One region of the Micrococcus sp. GPGPB33 genome, then DNA from elsewhere that is predicted to be linked to it. Evidence: predicted binding sites of a transcription regulator. Region 1 holds the regulator's gene; each other region holds the start of a gene.
The links. Region 1 encodes HrcA, which represses chaperone genes, less so after heat shock. Its sites were predicted from a motif close to TTNGCACTCGNNNNNNNCGAGTGCNAA; they were not measured.

Region 1 (5,506 bases):
GCGCGGCGACTCGAGCGCATCATGCTCGCGGTGCGCACGGTGGACGGGCTCCGGACCGCGGAGCTCGTCTCGGAGACGCCGGGGGAGGCCGCGCGGATCCGCGGGGCGATCGCCGAACTCATCGCCGCGGGCCTGCTGGACGGGCTCGCCGCCGTGGACGGCCGCATCATCCCGACGCTCGAGGGGCGGCTGCGCAACGACGCGATCGTCCGGGCGCTGGCCGGCTTCTGACCGGCCGGCCCCAAGTCAGCGCAGGATGCGCAGGTTGAACGGGTACCGGAACGGACGGCCCTTGGACACGTGCGAGGCGCCCATCACGCCGTAGACCGCCATGGCGGCCCACGTGAGCGCGCCGAGGATCGCGAAGATCGGGCCGACCACCGGCAGCAGGGACAGGAAGAAGAACAGGAGCGTGATGAGCGTGGGCGGCCCGGAGAAGTTCAGGGCCTCGCGCGACTCCTGCGAGGTGAACGGGCCGCGGTCGCGGTAGAGCAGCCACACGACCAGCGGGCCGAGCACGCCGAACGCCAGACTGAGGTGGGCCAGCGCCGCGCGGTCACGGTCCTGCTTCGCCGTGAGCGGGGCGCCGCGGCCGCCGGCCGAGACGAGCCAGGCGGGCGGGCCGTGGCCGGTGCGGCCGGCGTCGGGCTGCGCGCGGGTGTTCACGAGGGGCTCCTCCTGGATCGCGGGACCCGCGCGCCGGGGACCGGGCGCAGGGCATGGGCCAGCATAGCGCGGGCGGGCGGGGGCCGCGCCGAGATCAGTGCTCGGGTGCGGCGGTGAGGAAGTCGATGAGCTCCTCCACGCGGCCCAGCAGGGACGGCTCGAGGTCCGCGTACGTGGTGACGTGGGAGAGCAGCCGCTTCCACCCCAGCCCCGTGGCCTCCTTGCTCCCGTGCGGCCAGCCCAGTCCCCGCAGGATCCCCGTCTTCCAGTCCTGCCCCTTCGGCACGACGGGCCACGCGGGGATGCCGAGGACGGAGGGCTTGATGACCTGCCAGACGTCCACGTAGGGGTGACCGAGGATGAGCACGTTGCCCGCGGCCCCCGGCACGCGCATGGCCTCGGCCGCGAGGCGCTCCTCCTTGGACCCGGTGACGAGATGGTCCACGAGGATCCCGAGCCGGCGCCGCGGACCGGGGGCGAACGCACGGATCGCCCCGGCGAGGTCGTCCACGCCGTGCAGGGGCTCCACGACGATGCCCTCGAGGCGCAGGTCCTCGCCCCACACCTTCTCCACCAGCTCGGCGTCGTGCACGCCCTCCACCCAGATGCGAGAGGCGCGGGCGGTGCGGGCCCGCGCCCCCTCGACCCGTCGCGAGCCGGAGGCGGTGCGGGCCGGCGCCGCCGGGGCCGCGGCGGTCGGGGGGACCAGGGTCACGGGCTCGCCGTCGATCCAGAAGCCGCCGCCGAGGGGGAAGCCGCGGCGCACGCCGCGGCGGTCCTCCAGGACCACCACGTGCACGCCGCCGGAGCGCTCGATGCCGATCACGGCCCCGGTGAACCCGGAGGCCACGTCCTCGACCACCGTGCCGGGGGTGGCGGGCACATCGGGGACGGTCCGGGCGGGGCGGCGCGTCAGGTCGTCGTGGCCCGCGGGGCCCCAGCTGCTCCAGTCCATGGGAGAGCACGGTAGCAACGGGGGCGGGCGATCACCGTGAGCGAAGCCGTGCGGGCCGGTCGGGTCGTCCCCCGGGTCGGACGGTAGCATTGGCACTTGACCCGCCGGAGTGCCAGCCAGGGGCACCTCCGGGGTCGCCCCGGATCCCGACGGACCAGAGGAGGACCGAGATGTCGGAGCAGCCCCGCCGCCTGCAGGTGCTCCAGGCGATCGTGGAGGACTACGTGGCGCTGCGCGAGCCCGTGGGCTCCAAGGCGCTCGTGGAACGGCACGCCCTGGGCGTGTCCTCCGCGACCGTGCGCAACGACATGGCTGCGCTCGAGGAGGAGGGCCTCATCGTGGCCCCGCACACCTCCGCCGGGCGCGTCCCCACGGACAAGGGCTACCGCGTGTTCGTCGACCGCCTCTCCGAGGTGAAGCCGCTGTCCCCCGCCGAGCGCCGGGCCGTGCGGACCCTGCTGGACCCGGAGACGGACACCGAGCACATGATGGAGTCCACGGTGCGCCTCCTGGCCCAGCTGACCCAGCAGGTCGCCGTCGCGCAGTTCCCCCACGAGGACGGCTCCACGATCCGCCACCTCGAACTGGTCTCCCTCACACCCACGCGCGTGCTCGTGGTCCTCATCCTGTCCACGGGACGGGTGGACCAGCGGCACGCCGTGCTGGACCGTCCGGTCGAGGAGGCGGAGCTGTCCGTGCTCCGCGGCCTCCTGCTGGACGCCCTGCTGGGGCTCGGTCCGGTGCAGGCGGCCACCGTGGTGGACGACGTCGTCACCCGGGTCCGCCCGGAGCACCAGCAGTCCGCCGCCCTCGTGGCCGCGGCCGTCCACGACCTGCTCGAGGCCGGTCGGCAGGACCGCATCGTCCTGGCCGGCACCGCCAACCTGGCCCGCTCCCCGGGGGACTTCGGCGCGTCCATCGGGCCGATCCTGGAGGCGCTCGAGGAGCAGGTGGTGCTGCTGCGCCTGCTCACGGAGATGGAGCAGGACGCCCACGGGGTGTCCGTGCGGATCGGGTCCGAGAACGTCGGATCGCTCGCGGACACCTCGGTGGTCGCAGCCGCCTACGGCCCCGGCGCCGTGGCGAAGGTCGGTGTCATCGGTCCGACCCGGATGGACTATCCGGGCACCATGGCCGCCGTCCGGGCGATCGCCCGCTATCTCTCCCGCATCCTGACCACCTGACGCGCCTCCGCGCGTCCTGGCGGGCCCCGTCCCGCATCGCCCCACGTCCCGCTCTCCCCGAGAGGAATCCCCACCGTGACCGACCACTACGAGACGCTCGGCGTCAGCCGTGACGCCAGCACCGAGGAGATCCGCCGCGCCTACCGCAAGCTCGCGCGCACCCATCACCCGGACGTCAACCCCGACCCGGAGGCGGCCGAGCAGTTCAAGCGCATCTCCCACGCCTACGAGGTGCTCTCGGACGAGGGCCGGCGCCGGGCCTACGACACGACGGGCAATGAGAACGGCCAGGCCGGCTTCCCGGGCGGCTTCGGCGGGGCGGGCGGCTTCGGGGGCTTCGCCGACATCTTCGAGACCTTCATGAACGCCGCCGGCCAGGGCGGCCGCGGCGGCCCCGCCAGCCGCGCCCGCCGCGGCCAGGACGCCCTCGTGACCGCGCGGATCGACCTGCGCGACGCCGTCTTCGGCGGCGAGCAGACGATCGAGTTGGACACGGCCGTGCGCTGCGATCGGTGTGAGGGCTCGTGCTGCGAGCCCGGCACCCAGCCGGAGACCTGCCAGACCTGCCACGGCCACGGCATGATCCAGCGCCCCGTGCGGTCGCTGCTGGGCACCGTCATGGCCACCGAGGCCTGCCCCGCCTGCCAGGGGTTCGGCACCGTCATCCCGACGCCCTGCCACGAGTGCGACGGGCAGGGCCGCGTCCGCACCCGGACGCCGCTGACCCTGCGCATCCCCGCGGGCGTGGACGACGGCACCCGCATCCACCTCGCCGGCCGCGGCGAGGCCGGCCCGGGCGGCGGCCCGAACGGGGACCTCTACGTGGAGATCGCGGTCCGCCCGGACGAGACCTTCCGCCGCGAGGGCGACCACCTGGCCACCACCGTGACCGTCCCCATGGCCGCCGCGGCCCTGGGCACCACCGTCACGCTGGACACCCTGGACGGCACGCAGTCCGTCAGCCTGGACCCGGGCGTGCAGTCCGGCCACGTCGAGGTCCTCCACGGCCTGGGCGTCGGCCGCCTGCGCGGGCAGGGCCGAGGCGACCTCAAGGTGGACGTGGTGGTCACCACGCCCACCGACCTGGACGAAGAGCAGCGCCAGCTCCTGGAGCGCCTGGCCGAGGTGCGCGGCGAGGAGGTCGTGCACGGCGCACCCCAGGCCAAGGGCATGTTCGCTCGGCTGCGGGAGAACCTGAGGAATCTGTGACCGCCCCCTGTTCCACCTCGAGCCGGGCGCCCTGGCCGGCGCGAGCGCCGGCGCGGAGGTCGTCTTCGGCGGCCCCGAGGCCCGACACGCCGCCGCGGCCATGCGCCTGGCCCTCGGGGAGGCCGTGCTCCTGGCCGACGGGTCGGGCACGCTCGGCCACGGCACCGTGCTCGCGGCCGCCCCGGACGCGGTGTCCGTGCGGCTGGACGCGGTGGCGGAGGAGCCGGCGCCCACCCCGGCGCTCGTGCTCGTCCAGGCCCTCGCCAAGGGCGACCGGGACCTCATGGCGGTCCAGGCCGCCGTCGAGCTCGGCGTGGACGCCGTGGTGCCCTGGGAGGCGGAGCGCTCGATCGTCCGCTGGAAGGGCCCCAAGGCCGCCAAGGCCCGCCAGAAGTGGGCGGACACGGCCCGCGCGGCCGCCAAGCAGGCGCGTCGCGCCCGGGTGCCCGCGGTCCGAGACCACGTCTCCGGGACGGCGGTCGCCGGGCTGGCCCGGGACGACGACGGCGGCCGGCTCGTCCTCGTGCTGCACGAGGACGCGGAGCACGGGGTGTCCGCGGTGCCCGCGGAGCGACTCTCCGCGGCCGCCGAGATCGCCGTCGTCGTGGGTCCCGAGGGCGGGATCGGCCCGGCCGAGCTCGAGGCCTGCGTGGCCGCGGGGGCCGTGCCGGTGCGGCTCGGCCCGCACGTGCTGCGCGCCTCCACGGCCGGCCCCGCCGCCCTCGCCGTGCTCCAGCACCGGCTCGGCCGCTGGTGAGCCCCGGCAGGACGACGCGCCGACGCCTAGACTGGACGGGACGTCCCGCCCCCACGACCCCGAGGTGATCCGCCCCATCGTGACCGTGCCCCCCACGACCCCGACCCCGCCCGCCACCGCGCACGAGGGGGTCGCGTTCGAGACCGCCGACCTCATGGTCCGCACGCTCGGACCGCAGGACGCCCTGCTGCGGATCCTCGGCGGCGTGTTCCCCACCGTGGACGTCACGGTCCGCGACCAGCGACTGGACCTGGCCGGGCCGGTGGCCGACGTGGCCTCGGTGCGGCGCGTCGTCGAGGACCTGCGCTCGATCGCCCGCCGCGACCAGGCCGTCACCCCCGAGGTGATGGGCCAGGTGGTCCACCACGTCCGCGATGCCGCCACCGGGCGCGGCGCGGGTCAGCTGCACCTGGACTCGATCCTCTCGGGCCGGGGCCGCCGCATCCGCGCGAAGACCCTGCACCAGCAGGACTACGTGGAGGCGATCGACCGCTCCACCGTCGTCTTCGGCATCGGCCCGGCCGGCACCGGCAAGACCTACCTGGCGATGGCCAAGGCGGTGCAGGCGCTGCAGGCCAAGGAGGTCAACCGCATCATCCTCACCCGTCCGGCCGTCGAGGCCGGCGAGCGGCTCGGGTTCCTGCCCGGCGGGCTCTCCGAGAAGATCGACCCGTACCTGCGCCCCCTGTACGACGCGCTGCACGACATGATCGAGCCCGAGTCGATCCCGCGGCT
Region 2 (5,506 bases), 560 kb from region 1:
CCTGGGCCTCGTGGGCGCGATCGTGTTCCTCGCCCTGCTGCTGAGGCAGGCCAAGCATGGTTGAGCCGCTCGCGACCGCCCCGGGTCGCATCCCCGCCCCGCCCGGCGGCGCCACCGCGGCCGGGCCCGTCGACGCCGACGCCCCGCGCCGGTCCGGCGCGTTCGTCACCGCCGCCGACCGCCGGAGGTATGCGGTCGTCGTCGCGGTGCTGGCCGTCGTCGCCGTGCTCTCCACCGCCGGGGTCCTGCTCTGGGGCAACGAGGCCGAACCCGGTTCGCGCGCGTTCTGGATGATCGCGCGGATGCGCGTGGAGTCCCTGGGCGTGATCGGCATCGTGGCGCTGTGCCACTCCTTCGCGACCGTCAGCTTCCACACGGTGACGGGCAACCGCATCATCACGCCCTCGATCATGGGGTTCGAGGCGCTCTACACCGCCGTGTCGACCGCCGCCGTGTACGTGCTGGGGGCCGCGGGCGTCGCGGTGCTGACCGGGGTGGGGCCGTTCCTCGCCCAGGCCGCGCTCATGGTGGCGCTGGCGACGGCCCTGTACTCGTGGCTGCTCTCCCGGCCCTACGGCAGCGTCCATCTGATGCTGCTCGTGGGCGTGGTGCTGGGCGGCGGGCTGGCCGCGCTGAGCACGTTCATGCAGCGACTGCTGGACCCGAACTCGTTCGACCTGCTGAGCGCGCGGCTCTTCGGCAACATCTCGAACGCCCGGACCGAGTACGTGGCGATCGCCGCGCCCATCGCCGTCGTCGTGTGCGCGCTGCTGTGGCTGCGCTCCCGCCGCCTGAACACGGTGGCGCTCGGCGCCGACGCCGCGACCAACCTGGGCCTGCACCACCGGCGCGAGCTCATGGTGACGCTGCTGCTGGTCTCCGTGCTGATGGCCATGACCACCGCGCTCGTGGGCCCGATGACGTTCCTCGGCTTCCTCGTGGCGACGCTGGCGTACAGCCTCGTCGACACCCACGACCACCGGTTCATCCTCCCGGTGGCGGCGCTGGCCGGGTACGCGGTGCTCACGAGCGCCTACTTCGTGCTGCGGCACGTGTTCTACGCGGGGGGTGCGGTCACGGTGGTCATCGAGCTGATCGGCGGCATCACCTTCCTGGTCGTCGTGATGAGAAAGGGACGTCTGTGATCGAGCTGCGCGGCGTGGTGAAGCGCCACAGCGACGAGGTGTGCATCGGGCCCGTGGACCTGGACATCCAGGCCGGGGGAGTGACCGCGCTCGTGGGGCCCAACGGGGCGGGCAAGTCCACGCTGCTGACGATGATCGGCCGGCTGCAGGACGCCGACGCCGGGACGATCGCCGTGGGCGGGCACGACATCACCACGACGCCGTCCCGGAAGATCGCGCAGACCCTGTCCATCCTGCGGCAGGAGAACCACTTCGTGACGCGGCTGACCGTGCGACAGCTCGTGGGGTTCGGGCGCTACCCGTACACGCGCGGCCGGCTGACCCTGGAGGACGAGCGGCACGTGTCCGACGCGATCGACTTCCTCAACCTCGGCCCGTTCGAGAACCGGTACCTCGACCAGCTCTCGGGCGGCCAGCGGCAGCGCGCGTACGTGGCGATGGTGCTGGCGCAGAACACCGAGTACGTGCTGCTGGACGAGCCGCTGAACAACCTGGACATGCAGCACTCGGTGCAGATGATGCAGCAGTTGCGCCGGGCCGCCGACGAGCTGGGCCGGACCGTGGTGATCGTGCTGCACGACATCAACTTCGCCGCCCACTACGCCGACCGGATCGTGGCCATGGGCGACGGCCAGGTGGTGGAGACCGGCACCCCGGCCGAGATCCTGCGCCCTGAGGTGCTGGAGCGGATCTTCAAGACCCCCTGCAGCGTGGTGGACGGACCGCACGGGCCGCTGGCCGTGTACTACTGAGCGGGGCGACGGTGAGGCCGGCCCGGGTCGGTCCGGGCGGGGGTCGGGTGCCCGGCCGACGCGAGCGTTCCGTGGGCAGAACCCGCCGGGTCTCGCCTTCCGGGGGCAGAACCCGCGTGTTTCCAGGTTCCGTGGGCAGAAGCACCCTCGCTTCTGCCCACGGAACCCCTGCGCATGGACGGCAGGGCCATACGCGACGACGACGTCAGGCATCCCAGCCGTTCGAGACCTGTGCCCGTCGTCTGAGGACGGCCTCGATCACCCGCGCGTATCCCTCGCCGACGTCCCGGCTCGTGACGTGCAGGGTCATCTGCCCACGCTCCGCGTAGTACTGGTCTCGCCGGGCGTCCCGGGCGTGTTGCTCGGCACTCCGGTGCACCTCGCCGTCGTACTGGAGGACGAGCCGGCAGTCCTCGAACCACAGATCGGCCTCGGGGGCGTCCCGCCGCCCGGGGTCGAACACGTGCTGCAGCGTCGGCTCGCCCAGCCCCGCCTCGACGAGCGCCAGCCTCAGCCGGGTCTCCTGCGGCGAGTCGGCACCCACCCGTACGCGCTCGAGCGCCGCCGTCGCCCGCGGTCTTCCGACGAACCGCCCGAGCGGCCGCATCGCCTCGTGCAGCGCGGTGACCGTGGTGATGGGAGGCCGCCGGCCGCGCGGGGACCAGGGGTGACGGACCAGGTGGTCACCCGCCGACACGAGGGATGCCTCGTCCCAGGGGTGGCCGATCGAGCACAGATCGAGCCAGGTCCGTTCCGGCGTCGTCACCCGTAGCCCGAGCACGGAGGTGACGTGGCCGGCGGGCAGGGGTCTGCGGTGCTCCATGACGCCGGGGATCCGCGCCCGTGCGGTGCCGCGGTGCAACGTGATCTCGACGGCGGCGCGTCGCGTGGCCCCGCCCGGGGGAAGCGGGAGGCCGTGGAGGTGCGCCGCCGTCTCGTGGGAGAGAACGGCGTCGGGACGGGACCGCAGGAGGGCGGTCAGCAGGTCGAGGCCGACCCCGTGGTGCGGCGGCGGGAGCCCGGCAGACTCCCAGGTGCGCAGCGGCATGTCACGGCGACGGTGGATGCCGCGGGCGAGGCGGAGGACGTCGGACCGCCGCACCCGGCTGGGCGGCAGACCGCGTTCGAGCACGTCGCGGGTGGTGAAGACGGGGACGAGGGGGAGATCGGGGGCGAAGGACATGGGTCGACCTTGACGCGGTCGGCCTGACGACGGCCGGGCGGGCCGCGTGTCTGTGCACACCGGCGCGGGGTGGGCCGGCTGTGCAGGACTCGGCGGCGGCCGGTTGTCCCGCCGGGACGACGTCGTCATGGCTCGGTGGGCAGAACTGCGAGGAGTTCCGCCCACGCAACATCCGTGGGCAGAAGAGAGGGCGCTTCTGCCCACGGAGACCGAAAACCTGCGGATGCTGCCCACGCGACGGGCGGGGGTGCGGTTTCTGCCCACGGAGGGTGGCGAGGGGGGGAGGGTGGGGAGTGGGGGGAGGGACAGGTTGCGGGCCGCAGTCGTGACCACTCCGCGTGCTCTTGGGCTCGGAACCCGCCCCGCCCGCCGCCCCACGGCATCCCACCGCACCGCGCCCCGCGCCCTCCGCCCACGGCGGACGGCGGGGACACGGCTGGCACTCATGTTGAAGGAGTGCCAGAACCCGGAGTAGAGTGGGCACTGGCACTCGGGGGTACCGGGTGCCAATGCCCGAGGTGGACCGTCCGGCACCGCGACGACGGAGGGTCTGACGCCCGTGGCGCACCCGCAGACCACAGCATCAGCGGTCCGGCGAGCCCGCCGGAGCCGCACGTCGACGAAGAAGGAGTGTGCAGCATGTCTGTCTCCATCAAGCCCCTTGAGGATCGCATCGTTGTCCGCCCCCTGGAGGCCGAGCAGACCACCGCGTCGGGCCTCGTGATCCCGGACACCGCCAAGGAGAAGCCGCAGGAGGGCCAGGTCGTGGCCGTGGGCCCGGGCCGGGTCGCCGAGAACGGCAACCGCGTGCCGGTCGACGTCGCCGAGGGTGACGTGGTGCTGTACTCCAAGTACGGCGGCACCGAGGTCAAGGTCGGCGGCGAGGAGTACCTGGTGCTCTCCGCCCGCGACGTGCTGGCCGTCGTCACCAAGTGACCCCGCCGCGACGGGCCCGGTGAGCGGCGCGCACCGCACCGGTGCGCGCGCCCCGGGCCCCTCGCGTCCCCGCACCCCCTGACTCCCTGAACGAAAGGAGCGTCCGTCATGGCCAAGCAGCTGGCTTTCAACGACGACGCACGCCGCGCCCTCCAGGCCGGCATCGACAAGCTCGCCGACACCGTCAAGGTCACCCTCGGCCCCAAGGGCCGCAATGTGGTGCTCGACAAGGCGTGGGGCGCCCCCACCATCACCAACGACGGCGTCACGATCGCCCGTGAGGTGGAGCTGGAGGACCCGTACGAGAACATGGGCGCCCAGCTCGCCAAGGAGGTCGCCACCAAGACCAACGACATCGCGGGCGACGGCACCACCACCGCCACCGTGCTGGCCCAGGCGCTCGTGAACGAGGGCATGCGCCAGGTCGCCGCCGGCGCCGCGCCGGGCGAGGTCAAGAAGGGCATCGAGGTGGCCGTGGCCGCCGTCGAGCGGCGCCTGCAGGAGAACGCCCGCCCGGTCGAGGGCCAGGAGGTGGCCCACGTGGCCGCCATCTCGGCCCAGAACGACGAGGTCGGCGAGCTGCTGGCCCGCGCGTTCGACACGGTCGGCACCGACGGCGTCATCACCATCGAGGAGTCCTCCACGACCTCCACCGAGCTGGACGTCACCGAGGGCATGCAGTTCGACAAGGGCTTCCTGTCCCCGTACATGGTCACCGACGCCGAGCGTCAGGAGGCCGTGCTCGAGGACGCCTACGTCCTGATCAACTCGGGCAAGATCTCCAACGTACAGGAGCTGCTGCCCCTGCTGGAGAAGGTCCTGCAGGCCAACAAGCCGCTGTTCGTGATCGCCGAGGACATCGAGGGCGAGGCCCTGTCCACCCTCGTGGTGAACAAGATCCGCGGCACCCTGAACGTCGTGGCCGTCAAGGCCCCGGGCTTCGGCGACCGCCGCAAGGCCATGATGCAGGACATCGCGATCCTCACCGGCGCCCAGGTCGTCTCCCCGGACCTCGGCATGAAGCTCGAGCAGGCCGACCTGGACGTGCTCGGCTCCGCCCGCCGCATCACCGTCACCAAGGACGAGACCACCATCGTCGACGGCGGCGGTGCGGCCGAGGACGTCGAGGCCCGGGTCGCCCAGATCAAGGCCGAGTCCGCCGCGACCGACTCCGACTGGGACCGCGAGAAGCTCCAGGAGCGCCTCGCCAAGCTCTCCGGCGGCATCGGCGTGATCCGCGTGGGCGCCGCCACCGAGGTGGAGCTCAAGGAGCGCAAGCACCGCATCGAGGACGCCGTGTCCTCGACCCGCGCCGCCCTCGAGGAGGGCATCGTGGCCGGCGGGGGCACCGCGCTCATCAACGCGCTGACCGCGCTCGACACCGACGCCGACGTCCAGGCCCTGACCGGCGACGCCGCCGTGGGCGTGGACATCGTCCGCAAGGCCCTGAAGCAGCCGCTGCGCTGGATCGCCCAGAACGCGGGCGAGGA
Region 3 (5,506 bases), 1.6 Mb from region 1:
CGGGACTACGCGCACGTGTCCGACGCGGACTGGGCCCGCGGTCGCGGCGCGGTGCTGGACGCCCTGCTGGGCGCCGAGCGGCTGTATCGGACCGCGCCCGGCCGAGCGCGCTGGGAGGCCGCCGCCCGCCGCAATCTGGCGGCGGAACGAGCCGCGCTGTCGGCCTGAGCGGGGCGCCTCGGTGCTGGCCCGGAACGCGGCGAGGCCCGCCTCCCCGGACGGGGAGACGGGCCTCGCAGGCTGGGCGTCCGAACGGGTCGGGCCGGCTCAGCGGCTGATCACATCATGCCGCCCATGCCGCCCATCGGGTCCATGCCCTCGGCGCCGGCGGCGGCCTTCTCGGGCTTGTCCGCGACGACGGCCTCGGTGGTCAGGAACAGGCCCGCGATGGACGCGGCGTTCTGCAGGGCCGAGCGGGTCACCTTCACCGGGTCGTTGATGCCGGCGGCCAGCAGGTCCTCGTACTCGCCGGTGGCGGCGTTCAGGCCGTGGCCGTCGTCGAGGGTCTTGACCTTGTCCGCCACGACGCCGGGCTCCAGGCCCGCGTTGAAGGCGATCTGCTTCAGCGGGGCCTCGATGGCGACCTTGACGATGTTCGCGCCGGTGGCCTCGTCGCCCTCGAGCTGCAGGCCGCCGAACGCCTTGGCGCCGGCCTGGATCAGGGCCACGCCGCCGCCGGCGACGATGCCCTCCTCCACCGCGGCCTTGGCGTTGCGCACGGCGTCCTCGATGCGGTGCTTGCGCTCCTTGAGCTCCACCTCGGTGGCCGCGCCGGCCTTGATGACGGCCACGCCGCCGGCCAGCTTGGCGAGGCGCTCCTGCAGCTTCTCGCGGTCGTAGTCCGAGTCGGTGTTCTCGATCTCGGAGCGGATCTGTGCCACGCGGCCGGCGATCTGCTCGGCGTCGCCGCCACCCTCCACGATGGTGGTCTCGTCCTTGGTGATGACCACCTTGCGGGCGGAGCCCAGCAGGTCGAGGGTGGCGTTCTCCAGGGACAGGCCCACCTCGGAGGAGATGACCTGGCCGCCGGTGAGGATGGCGATGTCGGCGAGCATGGCCTTGCGGCGGTCACCGAAGCCCGGGGCCTTCACGGCCACGGACTTGAAGGTGCCGCGGATCTTGTTGACCACGAGGGTGGCCAGGGCCTCGCCCTCGACGTCCTCGGCGATGATCAGCAGCGGCTTGCCCGACTGCATGACCTTCTCGAGGATCGCCACCATGTCCTTCACGGAGGAGATCTTCGAGTTGACGATGAGGATGTAGGGATCCTCGAGGACGGCCTCCTGGCGGTCCGCGTCGGTCACGAAGTAACCGGAGATGTAGCCCTTGTCGAAGCGCATGCCCTCGGTGAGCTCGAGCTCGAGCTCGAGGCCGAAGGTGTTGGACTCCTCGACGGTGATGACGCCCTCCTTGCCGACCTTGTCCAGGGCCTCGGCGATGAGGGAGCCGATCTGCTTGTCCGCGGCGGAGATCGAGGCGGTGGCCGCGATCTGGTCCTTGGTCTCGATCTCGCGGGAGGCGGAGAGCAGCTCAGAGGTGACGGCCTCCACGGCCTTCTCGATGCCGCGCTTCAGGGACAGCGGGTCGGCGCCCGCGGCCACGTTGCGCAGGCCCTCGCGGACCAGCGCCTGGGCCAGCACGGTGGCGGTGGTGGTGCCGTCGCCGGCGACGTCGTCGGTCTTCTTGGCGACCTCCTTGACGAGCTCCGCGCCGATCTTCTCGTACGGGTCCTCGAGCTCGATCTCCTTGGCGATGGAGACGCCGTCGTTGGTGATGGTGGGGGCGCCCCACTTCTTCTCCAGCACCACGTTGCGGCCGCGGGGGCCGAGGGTCACCTTCACGGCGTCGGCCAGGGTGTTCAGGCCCTTCTCCAGGCCGCGGCGGGCCTCTTCGTCGAATGCGATGGTCTTGGCCATGTGCAGGTCCTTTCTGGACGTCGGCTTCCTACTTCTGGTGGCTGACCCGCGCCGATGCCCGCGACGGACGGCCCCTGGGGGCCTCATCGGTGGACAGGTCCTCCTCCACGGCGCCGGACCGACCGGGGTACGGCTGGCAGTCGCGCCTTCGGAGTGCTAACCCCATTATGAGCACTCGCACCGGGAGAGTGCAAAGGGTCCGCGGTGCGGGAGCCCGCTCTTCCGCGGACGGCGGACGGCCCCCGGCAGAACGCCTCGGGAGGCGCCCCGCCGGGGGGCCGGGAAGGGTGCGCGTCCGGCACGGCCGCACGGCGGGCGGGTCAGCCGGTGACGACCACCGCGACGCCGTTCACCTGCAGGTTCGGGGTCTGCATGACCGGGAAGCCGAGCTCCTTGCCGACCGCCTCGGCGGCGGCCTTGTTGGCCGAGCCGTTGTACAGGACGGTGGAGGACTGGATGCCGTAGCCGCTCCAGTTCTTCGCGTCCACCGAGGTGTAGCCGGCGCTCGTGAGCCGCTGCGCGTAGGAGGCGGCGAGGCCCTGGGTACGGGTCGCGTTGTACACGGTGACGTGGGTGCCGCGCACGGCCGCGGACTGCGCGGCCGCACGAGAGCTCGACGCGGCCGCGGACTGCGAGCGCGAGGCGTCCGCCGCGGCGGCCGAACGGGACGCGGCGGCGCGCGAGGACTCCGCCGCCTGGGCGGCCGAACGGGACGCGGCGGCGCGCGAGGACTCCGCCGCCTGGGCGGCCGAACGGGACGCGGCGGCGCGCGAGGACTCCGCCGCCTGGGCGGCCGCCGCCGACCGAGACGCCTCTGCGGACTGCGCGGCGGCCTCGGAACGCGAGGCCTCCGCCGCCTGTGCCGCGGCGGCGGCACGGGACGACTCGGCGGCCTCGGCGGCCTCGGCGGCGGCTCGGGAGGACTCGGCGGCCTCGGCGGCGGCCGCCTCCTGCGCCGCCCGCGAGGACTCGGCCGCGGCCGCGGAACGGGACGCCTCCGCCGTGTCCTCGGACGGGGTGGCGGACTCGGTCGCGGATGCAGTCGACGCCGACGCGGAGGACGCCGAGGAGGACTCGGACGACGTCGACGGCGACGGCGACGGCTCGACCGCCGGGGCCGTCGTCGAGCTCTCGGCGGCGACGGGCTCGGAGCGGTCGCCGGTGAGCCACGGCAGGACGACGCCCACGAACAGGCCGGCGAGCAGGACGAGGCCGGCCACCCAGAGCAGCGGGCTCAGGCGGCGACCCCCGCCCGCGGCGGTCGCGCCGGCAGCGGCGAAGGACTCGCGGTGCGCGCCGCGCTGGTCCGTGTACTCGGGGACCTCGTCGAAGCGGTCGGGCTGGTAGGCCATGGGTCAGTTCTCCTGGCGGGAAGCGGGCGTGGACGGCGCCGGATCCGCGGGTCCCCTCCGGGCCCGGCTGCGGGTGCCGCGCTTGCGCAGCAGCCGCGTGACCAGCAGGGGTCGGTAGGCCAGGGCGGCCTCACGGTCCAGCAATCCGTTCAACACCTGATAATAGGCGGTCGGAGACAGCCCCAGACGCTCTCGGACGGCGTGGTCCTTGGCCCCGCCGTACCGCCAGGTGGCGGCCTCCAGGTCCAGGACCGCACGCTCCAGGTCCGTCAGCTCGTCCCGCCGTGGCCGCGCGTCGGCACCCTCGTCCGGGGCCGGATCGGGCGAGACGGGCGTGGGGTGGGACATGGCGGCCACTGTACCCACCCGGTCTACCCTCGGGGCATGGAGTTCATCGCGCCCCTGGATCCGGGCTGGGAGGCGGCCCTCGCCCCGCAGGCCGCCGCGTTCGAGCAGGTCGGCGAGCGGCTGCGGGCCCGCCGGGCGGCCGGAGAGCAGGTACTGCCGGCGCCGGAGCACATCCTGCGGGCGTTCCGTCAGCCGTTCGCGGACGTCCGCGTCCTCGTGCTGGGCCAGGACCCCTACCCGACGCCGGGCCATCCGATCGGCCTGAGCTTCGCGGTGGACCGCCACGTGCGGCCGCTGCCCCGCTCCCTGGCCAACATCCACCGGGAGCTGCACGACGACCTCGGCATCGCCCCGCCTGCCCACGGCGACCTCTCCGCGTGGACGGACCAGGGCGTGCTGCTGCTGAACCGCGCCCTCAGCGTGCGGGCCGGCGCACCCGGCAGCCACCGCGGCCTCGGCTGGGAGCAGATCACGGAGGCCGCGGTGCGGGCCCTCTGCGCGCGCGGCACCCCGCTCGTGGGGCTGCTGTGGGGAGCCGACGCGCGGCGCATGGCGCCGCTGCTGACGGCGGCGGGGGCCGGCGTCGTGGAGTCCCCGCATCCCTCGCCCCTGAGCGCCCACCGCGGGTTCTTCGGCTCCCGGCCGTTCAGCCGGGTGAACCGGCTCCTCGAGGCGGCCGGCGCGGAGCCGGTGGACTGGCGCCTGCCCGACTGAGCCGGGCCGCCGGTCAGCCGCGCTGGTGCATCACGAGCTCGGTGGGCAGCAGCGTGCCCATCCGGTCGGTGATCGGCTTGGCCAGGGTGTTGCCGAAGGCGACGCCGGCCGCGATCGCCACGACGATGACCGCGGCGTTGAAGAGTCCCTCGACGCCCAGCAGCGTGGCCCCGGTCTCCACGGTGAACCCGTAGACGGACCGGAACATGGTGAGTCCGGGAAGCAGGAACAGCATGGACGGCAGGACGATCACGAGCGCCGGGGCCGCGAGCCGCTGGGCCACCAGGCGGCCGAGGAACCCGACCGCCGCCGCGGCGACCGCGGGCACCAGCCGGTCGCTGACCCCGATCTGCTGCGCTGCCAGGTACGCGCCGAAGCCGGCCCCGGACACGAGACCGCAGGCCAGGATCTGGGGCCACCGCGACTGCTCCACCACCGCGTCCGCCATGCCCGCGGCCATCACGAGGCCCAGCAGCAGCAGCGGCGGATAGCTCAGCGTCCCCGCCTCGGCCAGGTCCAGCTGTTCGAATCCCACGAGATCCCCGATGCCCACGGCGATCATGATCCCGGCCATCACGCCGGCGAACACGAGCAGCGCGGAGAGGAAGCGGCCCGCGGCGGTCACCGGGAAGCCGTGGATGGCGTCCTGCACCGCGGTGACGAACCTCGCCGTGGGCAGGAGCATCATGATGCCGCCGGCGATCACCAGCGCCGGGTTGACCGGCAGGTCGAGGGCGTGGGCCATCAGCGCGATCACCGTGGCCGTGATCGCCCCGAACATCGTGGAGAAGATCTCCGGGAAGCGCGCCTTGTCCGCCTGGACCTTGAGCCAGAAGACCAGCCAGGTGGAGACCATGCCCAGGGCCGCGCCCGTCCAGGTCCCGCCGATGAACGGCACGAAGCAGGCCACGAACACGCCGGAGAAGAGGACCTCGAAGACGGCGGGGAACGGCTTGGGCTGATGCCGGATCTCCACGAGCCGGCGCTGGGCCTCGGCCCGGTCCACCTCGCCCGCGGCGATCTCCTCGACGAGCCGGTGGACGGCCACGAGCCCCTCGAAGTTCACCGAGGACGAGCGGACCACCCGCTGGAGGGTGAACGGGGCCTCGCCGCGTGAGGAGTCGGGCGCGTAGTTCAGGGAGATGGACTGGTTGGTCAGGTCCACCTCGGTCTCGA

Region 2: the regulator HrcA is predicted to act here: its motif matches at 3,517-3,543, upstream of groES (co-chaperone GroES).
Region 3: the regulator HrcA is predicted to act here: its motif matches at 2,050-2,076, upstream of groL (chaperonin GroEL).

Annotation. Positions count from the first base shown of each region.
Region 1 covers NZ_JAQMWO010000002.1:1,908,720-1,914,225, forward strand. The annotation lists gene hemW (radical SAM family heme chaperone HemW) at 1-231, shown strand, start outside; gene POD19_RS09080 (DUF4870 domain-containing protein) at 247-666, opposite strand; gene POD19_RS09085 (DUF3097 family protein) at 761-1,621, opposite strand; gene hrcA (heat-inducible transcriptional repressor HrcA) at 1,792-2,805, shown strand; gene dnaJ (molecular chaperone DnaJ) at 2,881-4,014, shown strand; gene POD19_RS09100 (16S rRNA (uracil(1498)-N(3))-methyltransferase) at 4,007-4,771, shown strand; gene POD19_RS09105 (PhoH family protein) at 4,848-5,506, shown strand, end outside.
Region 2 covers NZ_JAQMWO010000002.1:1,347,199-1,352,704, forward strand. The annotation lists gene POD19_RS06495 (ABC transporter permease) at 1-64, shown strand, start outside; gene POD19_RS06500 (iron chelate uptake ABC transporter family permease subunit) at 57-1,145, shown strand; gene POD19_RS06505 (iron ABC transporter ATP-binding protein) at 1,142-1,897, shown strand; gene POD19_RS06510 (hypothetical protein) at 2,103-3,080, opposite strand; gene groES (co-chaperone GroES) at 3,720-4,016, shown strand; gene groL (chaperonin GroEL) at 4,125-5,506, shown strand, end outside.
Region 3 covers NZ_JAQMWO010000002.1:269,687-275,192, forward strand. The annotation lists gene POD19_RS01305 (DUF4031 domain-containing protein) at 1-168, shown strand, start outside; gene groL (chaperonin GroEL) at 279-1,916, opposite strand; gene POD19_RS01315 (LytR C-terminal domain-containing protein) at 2,237-3,268, opposite strand; gene POD19_RS01320 (DUF3263 domain-containing protein) at 3,272-3,616, opposite strand; gene POD19_RS01325 (uracil-DNA glycosylase) at 3,653-4,330, shown strand; gene POD19_RS01330 (threonine/serine exporter family protein) at 4,344-5,506, opposite strand, start outside.